One region of the Kribbella qitaiheensis genome, then DNA from elsewhere that is predicted to be linked to it. Evidence: riboswitches for the same ligand, from Rfam matches in the RefSeq annotation. Region 1 holds a riboswitch; the other holds the start of a gene.
What was found. A riboswitch is a leader RNA that binds a small molecule or an ion and turns the genes downstream of it on or off. The one in region 1 is predicted to bind glycine.
Positions count from the first base shown of each region.

Region 2: another riboswitch for glycine. It lies ahead of gcvP (aminomethyl-transferring glycine dehydrogenase); the one in region 1 lies ahead of F1D05_RS17505 (L-serine ammonia-lyase).

Region 1 covers NZ_CP043661.1:3,766,831-3,772,183, reverse strand. Annotated here, with positions in the region: gene F1D05_RS17530 (aminopeptidase P family protein) at 1-252, shown strand, start outside; gene F1D05_RS17525 (hypothetical protein) at 483-719, shown strand; gene F1D05_RS43025 (alpha/beta hydrolase) at 723-974, opposite strand; gene F1D05_RS17515 (DUF3817 domain-containing protein) at 1,328-1,657, shown strand; gene F1D05_RS17510 (hypothetical protein) at 1,654-2,100, opposite strand; glycine riboswitch at 2,726-2,818, shown strand; gene F1D05_RS17505 (L-serine ammonia-lyase) at 2,898-4,271, shown strand; gene F1D05_RS17500 (hypothetical protein) at 4,891-5,094, opposite strand; gene F1D05_RS17495 (CopG family transcriptional regulator) at 5,140-5,353, shown strand, end outside.
Region 2 covers NZ_CP043661.1:7,724,052-7,729,404, forward strand. Annotated here, with positions in the region: gene gcvH (glycine cleavage system protein GcvH) at 1-96, shown strand, start outside; gene F1D05_RS36580 (FHA domain-containing protein) at 223-744, shown strand; gene F1D05_RS36585 (MerR family transcriptional regulator) at 731-1,414, shown strand; gene F1D05_RS36590 (bifunctional nuclease family protein) at 1,574-2,065, shown strand; gene F1D05_RS36595 (MerR family transcriptional regulator) at 2,290-2,907, shown strand; glycine riboswitch at 2,928-3,026, shown strand; partial or broken gene gcvP (aminomethyl-transferring glycine dehydrogenase) at 3,098-5,353, shown strand, end outside.

The DNA.
Region 1 (5,353 bases):
CACGACTGCGACGCGGCCCGGCCGGAGACGTACTTCGCCGCGGACCTGGCGGTCGGGATGGCGCTCGCGGTCGAGCCCGGTCTCTACTTCCACCCGAACGACGAGACGGTGCCGCCCGAGTTGCGTGGCATCGGGATCCGGATCGAGGACAACGTGGTCGTGCACGCGGATCGCACCGAGATCCTCACCGCCGACCTCCCGATCACCGCCACCGGCCTCGAGCAGTGGGTCAAGGCAAACCTGCCGAGCTGATGCTGTCGGGGAGGTCGAGTGATCACTGCGCGTAGTGAAGTAGTCACTTAAAAAAATCTGGTCACCTGCAGTAACACTCGGGGGCCCGCGAACGATGTAGCGAGCGGGGGAGGGTCAAACTCGGCTCGGCGCGTGGCAGTGGGGGGCCGCGACCACGCGCCGGCCGGGCTGACCCCGACTGGGACCCGGGGGGGACCCAGGGCGGTTCCAGGTACGGGGGAGCTTTACCGATGAACTTGCGAGTGCGGGTGGTGCGCTGCGTCTGCAGCGGGAACCATCACTGGTTCGCCGACATCGATGATGCGGACGACCTGCAGAACGACGACCCGTTCTGGTTCGTCGACGGCTGCCCGACCCAGTCCCGGGCGCTCGAGATCGCCTGCGCCCAGTTGCTGTCGCTGTCGGGCGAGGCGATCTCCGGTCGCCAACTCACCAGGGTCCAGGAAGCACACCTGGTCCAGGTCTGAGGGTCAGCCGGTCGGTGCTACGGCCGGGCAACTGCTTCCACGCGCAGGGACCTTCAAGGAGACCAGGTAGTCGTCGATCGCGGACTGGACGCACGGGCTCTTGTTGTAGCTGCCGTGTCCCCAGCCTTGGTAGGTCAGCAGTACGCCGTTCCGGCCGAGCTGCCGAGCCACGTCCGTTGCCCAGTTGTAGCCGGTGGCCGGATCGTGGATCGAGTTGGACAGCAGGATCGGCGTCTTCAGGTGGCGGATCTCCAAGTCCTGTTGGGGATTGGGCGCCTTGGGCAGACCGAGGCACGACTCATTCCGGTCCTGATCCGGTCGACGCCGGAATCGCCTGGCCCGCCTGGTCCGAACACCAGCGAACCCACGCGCGCCTGTTTCGCGGTACGGCGGGCGAGGGCGAGTCCGAAGGTCGGTCCGTTCGGGCGGTTCCAGTCGACCGGCACTTGCAAGGTGGCGCATTGCGAGCCCTTGATGAGCTCCTTGTCCTTCTCGTCCTTCGGTTGGGGACGTACTGATCCTCGGCAACCGGATTCCGTGGCGCATCGGGGTTCTCCCCTGGCCGATCCCCCGACCGGCTTGGGGGACTTGTTAGGGTCACTGACCTGATGACTGAGACGACTCTCGACGCGCCCGTCCGGCCGAAGCACGCGACCTGGTTCCGTGCGGTGGCGATCGCCGAGGCGGTCTCCTGGACCGGCCTGCTGATCGGCATGCTGTTCAAGTACGTGCTGTCCGACAACGAGATCGGCGTGAAGGTCTTCGGGCCGATCCACGGCACGATCTTCGTCGCCTACGTGATCACGGTGGCTGTCGTCCGCAAGCCGCTGCGCTGGAGCTGGTCGACCACGCTGCTCGCGCTCGCCGCCAGCATCCCGCCCCTGTTCACCTGGTTCTTCGAGCTCTGGGCCGAGCGCACCAACCGCCTGACCCGCTAACGGCCGCAGCCTTTGCAGGGCTTGCGAGTCCGGGTGTAGTACCCGTACGTCGCCGTGGCCAGGCCGAGTCCCCAAACGAGATAGCACGGCACCGCCACCCAGAAGAAGGCCGTCGGCAGGTCGCTGCCCGCGAACGCGCGTTCGCCGCGCAGTGCCTCCACGATCATCTGGATCAGGCCGGCCCCGAAGTACGCCGTGATGCCGGCGCCCAGCCCGGCTCCTGGAAGCAGCAGCATCCAGCGGGGGAACACCTGGCCGGGCCGGTAGACCAGCAGTAGTGGGAGGGCTATACCCGCGAGCAGGAAGCCGCCCTCGAACAGCAGCATCGCGTTGCCCTCGCCGTATGGAGTGCTGTCGAACCCGATAGCCGCCTGGGCGGCCAAGCGTCCGAGGCAGCCGGCTACTGCCAGCCAGGCACCGAGGGTTGCCCACTTGGCCGGCAAGGTGCGGCTGCCGGTGCCGGTGCACTGCAGGCAGCTTGGGTCCAGTTGGCGTTGGCGGGCCAGGGCGGTGGCGCCGAGGAGGAGGGCGCCGGTGAGACCGCCTGCTCTGCTCAGCAGTGCTGGGAGATCGAAGGGGAGTCCGAGGCCGGGCAGGATCGCGCCGACGAAGTCCAGGAGGGACAGGGCACAGGCGGCGACCCATCCAGCCGCTGCGGCCCAGGTGGTGGCGATCAGTACCTTCGAGCGCCCTCGATGGTCGATCGCGCCGGTCAGAGCGGCGCTTGCTAGGGCGGCGCTTGCCAGGCAGGCCCGCGACCGATGCCCAGCCGGGGATCAGCAGGTCGCTGGGGAGGATCCAGTTGGGAGCGTGGCCAGTGGCGAACCACACTCGTATCGCGCCGTAGGCGACGGCCCAGCCCAGCGCGAGCCGCGGCGCCCAGGCCATCCAGCCGGGCGCCGACGTGGCGTTCGCAGTACGGGCGATCGTTGTCATGGCACCAGCCTCCGGGTGCCCGGGGGTGCCGCGGATCCATCGCTCGGGGGAAGCGGGTCCATCGCTGGATTGACGGCTGCTGTCGGAGCGCCGTACGGTCACGGCGTCCGACAAAACAACCGCACAGCCGCATGAACCCGTGCGGGAGAGACCCGGGCACGACCCGGGCGCCGTAGGAGCAACTCTCCCCAAGAATCTCTCAGGCACCTTCACCGCACGGGCGAGGCACCTCTGGAAGACGTCAGGTCTGACAGAGCGGGGAGGCAAACCAAACGGTCGACGATGACCGGAAGGATTCCTCCACATGGCGATCAGTGTCTTCGATCTGTTCAGTATCGGGATCGGCCCGTCGAGTTCCCACACGGTGGGACCGATGCGAGCCGCCCGGACCTTCGCTCTCGGCCTCGCCGCCGACGGCCTGCTCACCCGTACGACGGCCGTCGAGTCGCAGCTGTTCGGCTCACTCGGCGCGACCGGGCACGGGCACGGCAGCAACAAGGCGGTCCTGCTCGGGCTCGAGGGGGAAGATCCCGAGACGGTCGACACCAAGTCCGTCGACGAGCGGGTCAAGGGGATCTTGGCCGCGCGCCGGCTCCGGCTGGTCGGCGAGCACGAGATCGACTTCGACCCGGATACCCAGCTGGTGATGCACCGGCGCAAGGCGCTGCCGTACCACCCGAACGGGATGACCTTCGTCGCCCGGTCCGCCGACGGCGCCGTACTGCGTGAGCGCACCTACTACTCGGTCGGCGGTGGGTTCGTCGTCGACGAGGACGCCGCGGCCGGCGACCGGATCGTGCTGGACCGGACGCCGCTGAAGTACCCGTTCCTCAGCGGGGCGGAGTTGCTCGACCGCTGCCGCGAGTCGCAGCTGCCGATCAGCGAAGTGATGCTGACGAACGAGCTGGCGTGGCGGACCGAGCCCGAGATCCGTTCGGGGTTGCTGCATATCTGGCAGGTGATGCAGGACTGCGTGCAGGAGGGCTGCGAGACCGAGGGGATCCTGCCGGGTGGGCTGAAGGTGCCGCGCCGGGCGCATCTGCTGCACGGCAAGCTCACGCGTGATCCGTGGTCGGTGGATCCGCTCAAGGTGATGGACTGGGTCAACCTGTTCGCGCTCGCGGTCAACGAGCAGAACGCGTCCGGCGGGCGGATCGTGACGGCGCCGACGAATGGTGCTGCGGGCATCATTCCCGCCGTACTGCACTACTACCGGCGATTCGTGCCTGGGGCAACTGATGACGGGGTTGTCCGGTTCCTGCTTACCGCTGCTGCGATCGGCGTTCTGTACAAGGAGAATGCGTCGATCTCGGGTGCTGAGGTCGGGTGTCAGGGTGAGGTCGGGTCTGCCTGCTCGATGGCGGCGGCCGGGCTCTGCGAAGTACTGGGTGGCAGTCCCGAGCAGGTGGAGAACGCGGCCGAGATCGCGATGGAGCACAACCTCGGCCTGACCTGCGACCCGGTCGGCGGGCTGGTCCAGATCCCCTGCATCGAACGCAACGCGATGGCGGCCGTGAAGGCGATCAACGCGGCCCGGATGGCGATGCACGGCGACGGCGTCCATGTCGTCACCCTCGACAAGGTGATCAAGACCATGCGCGAAACCGGCGCCGACATGAAGATCAAATACAAGGAGACCTCCCGCGGCGGCCTAGCCGTCAACGTAATCGAGTGCTGAGATCCCCACGCAGCTCCGTCGGGCGCTGGTTGGTGCTGCCCACCATGGTTCGCCGCCACCTGGTTCCCCGGGGTGCGGGTGGGCCAGGGATCGGGTCCGCTGATGCGATGTTCGGCCGATAGCGCGTTATAAGTCCGGCAGCGGACGAAGGACCCGGCAGCGGACGAGCCAGACCCGCCCTCGGCGAGCAGGCTTAGCAGCTTTCAACCGGTAGCACCTGGCACACCGCGAAACAGGGGGCTTTGTGCACCGGCCGAGTGTTCTTGGCCGGTCGCGTGCTCAGGCCGTGCACAAGGGCGCGGTGCGCCGGCGTCGGCTGCCGGCCTCTGTGCATCCGGTGAGCGTTTTCTGGCGGCGGAACGCTCAGCCGGTGCACAAGACGCCGTACTGGGGGCGGTAGGTGAGGCGCCGACGGCGAAGTGAGGCCAGGTCGTACTGGTAGATCCGCGGCGACGGCGGCTGCCATGGAGGAGAACGTGTACACCGAGAGGTGCGCTGCCGCGGCGTGACCGGGGCGAGGCGTCGCCGTACAGGGAGCGCCAGCCGTCCCACACCCGGCTGGTCGCCCCGAGTCCGCGCAGGAGCAAACCGTCATCGCAGCAACCTCGAACAGCGCGTTTCACCAGGGGACAGTTCCGGTGAGGCTCAGGTACTGGGCGGTGGGGCCGTCCTTGGGGATCGAGGCCAGCCGGATGATGATCTCGGCGCCCTGTTCGATGGTCTGGTCGCCGCTGTGGCCGTTGAAATCGGTCGCGGTGTAGCCGGGATCGACGACGTTGATCCGCATGTCTGGATGCCGGCGGGCGTACTGGATCGTGAGCATGTTCCCTCGCCTAGAGTTCAGTGGTACATGTGTTAGCGTTGGTACATGTCGATGAAGCGGACGAACGTGTACGCCGACCCTGAGGACCTCGCGTTGATCAAGGAGGCGGCTGCCCGGCGCGGTATCCCGGAAGCGGAGATCATCCGGGAGGGGATCCACCTCGCCGCGATGGCCAACCGGGTGTGGGACGAACCCTTGGACTGGCCGAGCTTCGATGGAAGCGGTGTGCCTGTCACCAAGGATGAAGTCCGCTCCGAGA
Region 2 (5,353 bases), 4.0 Mb from region 1:
GAGGGTTGGCTGATCGACATCGAGGTCGACGACGACGAAGAGGTCGCGGCCCTGATGGACGCCGAGACCTACAAAGGACAGCTCGAGCAGAGCTGATAGGTTGTCCGGACCTCAACCGCTGGTCGAGGGTTGAGGTACCGGCCGTTTTGACGGCCGGTCACACTTGTCATACGGGGTTCTATTAGACGTCGCCGGACCGCCGGCGATCGGGAGGATCACAGCATGCCGTTCTGCAACCAGTGCGGGCACGAGAACTCCGAGGGCAGCCGGTTCTGCTCGCAGTGCGGAACGATGCTCCCTGGCGCGGACCGTCCGGTGCCCGCCCCCGGTGTGACCGACACCGCGATGCTGACTCCGATCAGCATCGAGCCCGAGACCGAGCGGTTCGAGCAGGGCGAGCAGTTGTCCGCCGAGGACGAGGCCGCGGTCGGCGCACTGCCGTCGGGATCGGCGCTGCTGATCGTGCAGCGCGGGCCGAACGCGGGCAGCCGGTTCCTGCTGGACGTCGACGTGGTCACGGCCGGCCGGCACCCCGACAGCGACATCTTCCTGGACGACGTCACCGTCTCCCGCCGGCACGCCGAGTTCCGGCGCGACGGCCAGGGCGTGAAGGTCCGCGACGTCGGCAGCCTGAACGGGACCTACGTGAACCGGGACCGGATCGACGAGGTCCTGCTGTCCAACGGCGACGAGGTCCAGATCGGCAAGTACCGCCTGGTGTACTACGCCAGTGGCCAAGCCTGAGCCATCGGCTGGTGGCAGCAGCATCGGTGAGGTGCTGCAAATCCTGCAGGCCGAGTTCGCCGACGTCACCATCTCCAAACTCCGCTTCCTCGAAGCGGAGGGACTGGTGGCGCCGGCCCGGACCGCGTCCGGGTACCGCAAGTTCAGCGCCGCCGACATCGAGCGGGTGCGCTACGTACTGACTGCCCAGCGCGACCAGTACCTGCCGCTGCGGGTGATCAAGGAACACCTCGGTGCGATGGACCGCGGGCTGCGGCCTTCGGTCGGCGGGCCGCCGGTGGCGCCGTCGGATCTGCCCGGGCCGCCCGAATTGCCCGGGGCGGAGGAGTTCGCGGCGTACGGGACCGAGCTGAAGCTGACCCGCGAGGAGCTTCGCGTTGCCGCGGGCATCAGTGTGGAACTGCTCGACGAGCTGGAGAGCCACAACCTGGTGGTAGCTCGGGGCAACCACTACGACGGCGACGCGATCCTGGTCGCGAAGACGGCCGCCGAGTTCGCGCAGTACGGGATCGAGCCGCGGCATCTACGACCCTTCCGTACGGCGGCCGACCGCGAGGTGGGCTTGATCGAGCAAGTGATGAGCCACCGCCGCGACGACAAGACCCAGGAGCTCGCCGCCCTGGCTGTCCGCCTGCACGCGGCACTCGTCCGCTCGCGTCTCAAGCGCTGACCACGCTTGCCTCGGGCGTTGCTCCCGGCTCGGGCACGCTCGCCTTGGGCGCTGCTCCGTCTTGAGTGCTCCTGGTTCCGGGTGGATCTGTCCAGCCGATCCGATGGTGGCGCACCCCGTGGGCCATCCCCGGGCCGGCCCGCAGAGTAGGCTGGAGTTGTGCGCGAAGTCGACGTAGTCGGAGTACGGGTGGAGATGCCCTCGAGTCAGCCGATCGTGCTGCTCCGGGAGGTCGGCGGCGAGCGGTACCTGCCGATCTGGATCGGCGCGGCCGAGGCGAGTGCGATCGCGTTCGCCCAGCAGGGGATGGAACCACCGAGGCCGCTGACCCACGACCTGTTCGCGGAGACCATCCGCGTCCTCGGGCACACGCTGACCCAGGTCCGGATCGTGAACCTCACCGACGGCGTCTTCGAGGCGATCATCGTCTTCGACGACAAGACCGAGATCTCGGCCCGCCCGTCCGACTCGATCGCGCTGGCCCTGCGTACCGGCACCCCGGTGTTCTGCACCGAAGAGATCCTCGCCGAAGCCGGCATCCCGGTCCCCGAGAGCGAGACCGACGACGAAGAGGTAGTCGAGGAAGAGGAAGTAGAACGCTTCCGCGAATTCCTCGACAACGTCACACCCGAAGACTTCGACAAGAGCTGACCTTCCCGTACGAACCTGTCATTCAGCGGTCACGGGGCGTGAGTTTGAGCGCTCCTGGTACAAGGGCGGGCAGGTAACGATTCGAGTTGTGGGCGCGACACGCTACCGGCTCGGAGCGGTTGTCGTTGACCGGTCCTGAGCGACGGCTTACCTTGAAGGAGTTGTGGAGTGTTGTAACTCCACGGATGTGATCCGTTCCAGTCGGTACCCAGGGAGGCTCAGGCGTGACACGCACCGGCGACACTGATCTGACGGCGCAGTCGACGTCCGAAGCACACGCCGAGGCGGCCGCAAGCGCCGGCGTACAGGGCCTGCTGTTCGATGACGACCTGAGGCCGATGCCTGACGATGTCGGCTTCCGCGGCCCGACGGCGTGTGCCGCGGCCGGGATCACCTACCGCCAGCTCGACTACTGGGCCCGGACCGGACTGGTTTCGCCGTCCGTGCGCCCGGCGACCGGCTCCGGGACGCAGCGGCTGTACGGCTTCCGCGACGTGCTGTTGCTGAAGGTGATCAAGCGCCTGCTCGACGCCGGGATCTCGCTGCAGCAGATCCGCAGTGCCATCGCCCACCTGAGCAAGCGTGGAATCGATGACCTGACCCAGATCACGCTGATGAGCGACGGCGCTTCGGTCTACATGTGCACCTCGCCGGACGAGGTCATCGACCTGCTGGCCGGCGGTCAGGGCGTCTTCGGCATCGCACTCGGCGGTGTCTGGCGCGAGGTCGAGGGATCGCTGGCCGAGCTGCCGACCGAGCGTCTGGACGCACACTCGGACACCGACGACAGTCACGCCAACGACGAGCTCGCTGCCCGTCGCCGCGCCCGCATGACCGGCTGAGGTAGGCTCAAGCTAGCCGTACACAGCACTCGGGAGAGTCTCAGCCGGGTTGTTTGGTTGGGCGCCGAAGGGGCAATTCCTCCCCGGAACCTCTCAGGCCCATGGACCGAGTGCCTTAGGCGACTCTGAAGCGTGCGCTGCGTGACAGAGGGGGAGGCCACCGGCAATTGTCAGCAACGGAGCCTCCTCAATGACTGAACAATCCCTTCCGCAAGTGTCAGCTGTCTTCGCCGACCGGCACATCGGGCCACGTCCGGACGAGGTCGCGCGGATGGTCCAGGCCCTCGGGTACGCCGATGTCGACGCGCTCGTCGATGCCGCCGTCCCCGCGTCGATCCGGACCACCGAGCCGCTCCGGCTGCCCGAGCCGGCCTCCGAGGTGGACGCACTGACCGAGTTGCGTCAGCTCGCCGCGCGCAACAACGTCGCCACCACGATGATCGGCCAGGGGTACTACGGCACCTTCACCCCGTCGGTGATCGTCCGCCGGCTGGTCGAGAACCCGGCCTGGTACACCGCCTACACGCCGTACCAGCCGGAGATCTCCCAGGGCCGCCTCGAGGCGCTGCTGAACTTCCAGACGGTGGTGTCCGACCTGACCGGCCTGCCGACCGCGAACGCGTCGCTGCTGGACGAGGGCACCGCGGCCCGCCGAGGCGATGACGCTGGCGCACCGGTCGAACAAGAAGGGCAAGAGCAACCGGTTCCTGGTCGACGCCGACACGTTCGCGCAAACGATCGCGGTCGTGCAGACCCGCGCCGAGGCGCTCGACATCGAGGTCGTCGTCGCCGACACGACCGATGGGCTGCCCGAGGGCGACTTCTTCGGTTTCCTGGTGCAGTACCCGGGCTCGGGCGGCGTAGTACGGGATCTCAAGCCGCTGATCGAAGCCGCGCACGCACAAGAGACGCTCGTCGCGGTCGCGTCCGACCTGCTCGCGCTGACCCTGCTCGAAGCGCCCGGTGAGGCCGGCGCCGACATCGTGATCGGCTCGTCCCAGCGCTTCGGCGTCTCGCTGTTCTACGGCGGTCCGCACGCCGGCTTCATGTCCGTGCGAGCCGGCCTCGAGCGGTCGCTCCCGGGCCGGCTGGTCGGCGTCTCGGTCGACGCGGACGGCGCCCCGGCGTACAGGCTCGCACTGCAGACCCGTGAGCAGCACATCCGTCGTGAGAAGGCGACGTCGAACATCTGTACTGCGCAGGTGCTGCTCGCCGTCGTCGCCTCCATGTACGCCGTGTACCACGGTCCCGAGGGCCTCAAGGCGATCGCCGAGCGGGTCCACAGCAACGCCGACAGCCTGGCCGCGTCGCTCAAGGCGGGTGGCGTCGAGGTCGTGCACGACCAGTTCTTCGACACCGTGCTCGCCAAGGTTCCGGGTCGTGCGGCCGATGTCGTCGACGCCGCCCGGCAGACCGGCATCTGGCTGCGTCTCGTCGACGCGGACCACGTCGGCATCTCCTGCGACGAGAAGACCGACGCGACCGCGCTCGGCCGGGTCTGCCGCGCCTTCGGCGTCCAGTACGACGGAGCGCTGGCCGGCGCTGATTGGCCCGCGACGGTGGTCCGGACCAGCGAGTACCTGACCCACCCGGTGTTCAACACGCACCGGTCCGAGACAGCGATGCTGCGGTACCTGCGCAAGCTGTCCGACTACGACTACGCGCTCGACCGCGGCATGATCCCGCTCGGCTCCTGCACGATGAAGCTGAACGCGACCACCGAGATGGAAGCGATCACCTGGCCGGAGTTCGCCGACATGCACCCGCTCGCGCCGATCGAGGACGCGGCCGGCTACGTGACGCTGATCAGTCAGCTCGAGCGCTGGCTGGCCGAGGTCACCGGCTACGCGAAGGTCTCCCTGCAGCCGAACGCGGGCAGCCAGGGCGAGCTCGCCGGCCTGCTCGCGATCCGTTCGTACCACCGGGCCCAGGGCAACGAGGACCGCAACGTCTGCCTGATCCCGTCCAGCGCGCACGGCACCAATGCCGCCTCCGCGGTGATGGCCGGCATGCGGGTAGTCGTTGTCAAGGGCAACGATGATGGCACGATCGACCTCAACGACCTGCGGGCTAAGGCTGACGAGCACGCGGACAAGCTCGCGGCGATCATGATCACCTACCCGTCCACGCACGGTGTGTACGAGGAGAGCGTGACCGAGGTCTGCCAGATCGTCCACGACCACGGCGGCCAGGTGTACGTCGACGGCGCCAACCTGAACGCCCTGCTGGGGTTGGCGAAGCCGGGCGAGTTCGGTGGCGACGTCAGCCACCTGAACCTGCACAAGACGTTCTGCATCCCGCACGGTGGCGGCGGCCCCGGCGTCGGTCCGGTCGCGGTGGCGGCCCACCTCGCGCCGTACCTGCCGAACCACCCGCTGCTCGACCAGGCCGGTCCCGAGACCGGTGTCGGCCCGATCAGCGCCGCGCCGTTCGGCTCGGCCGGTGT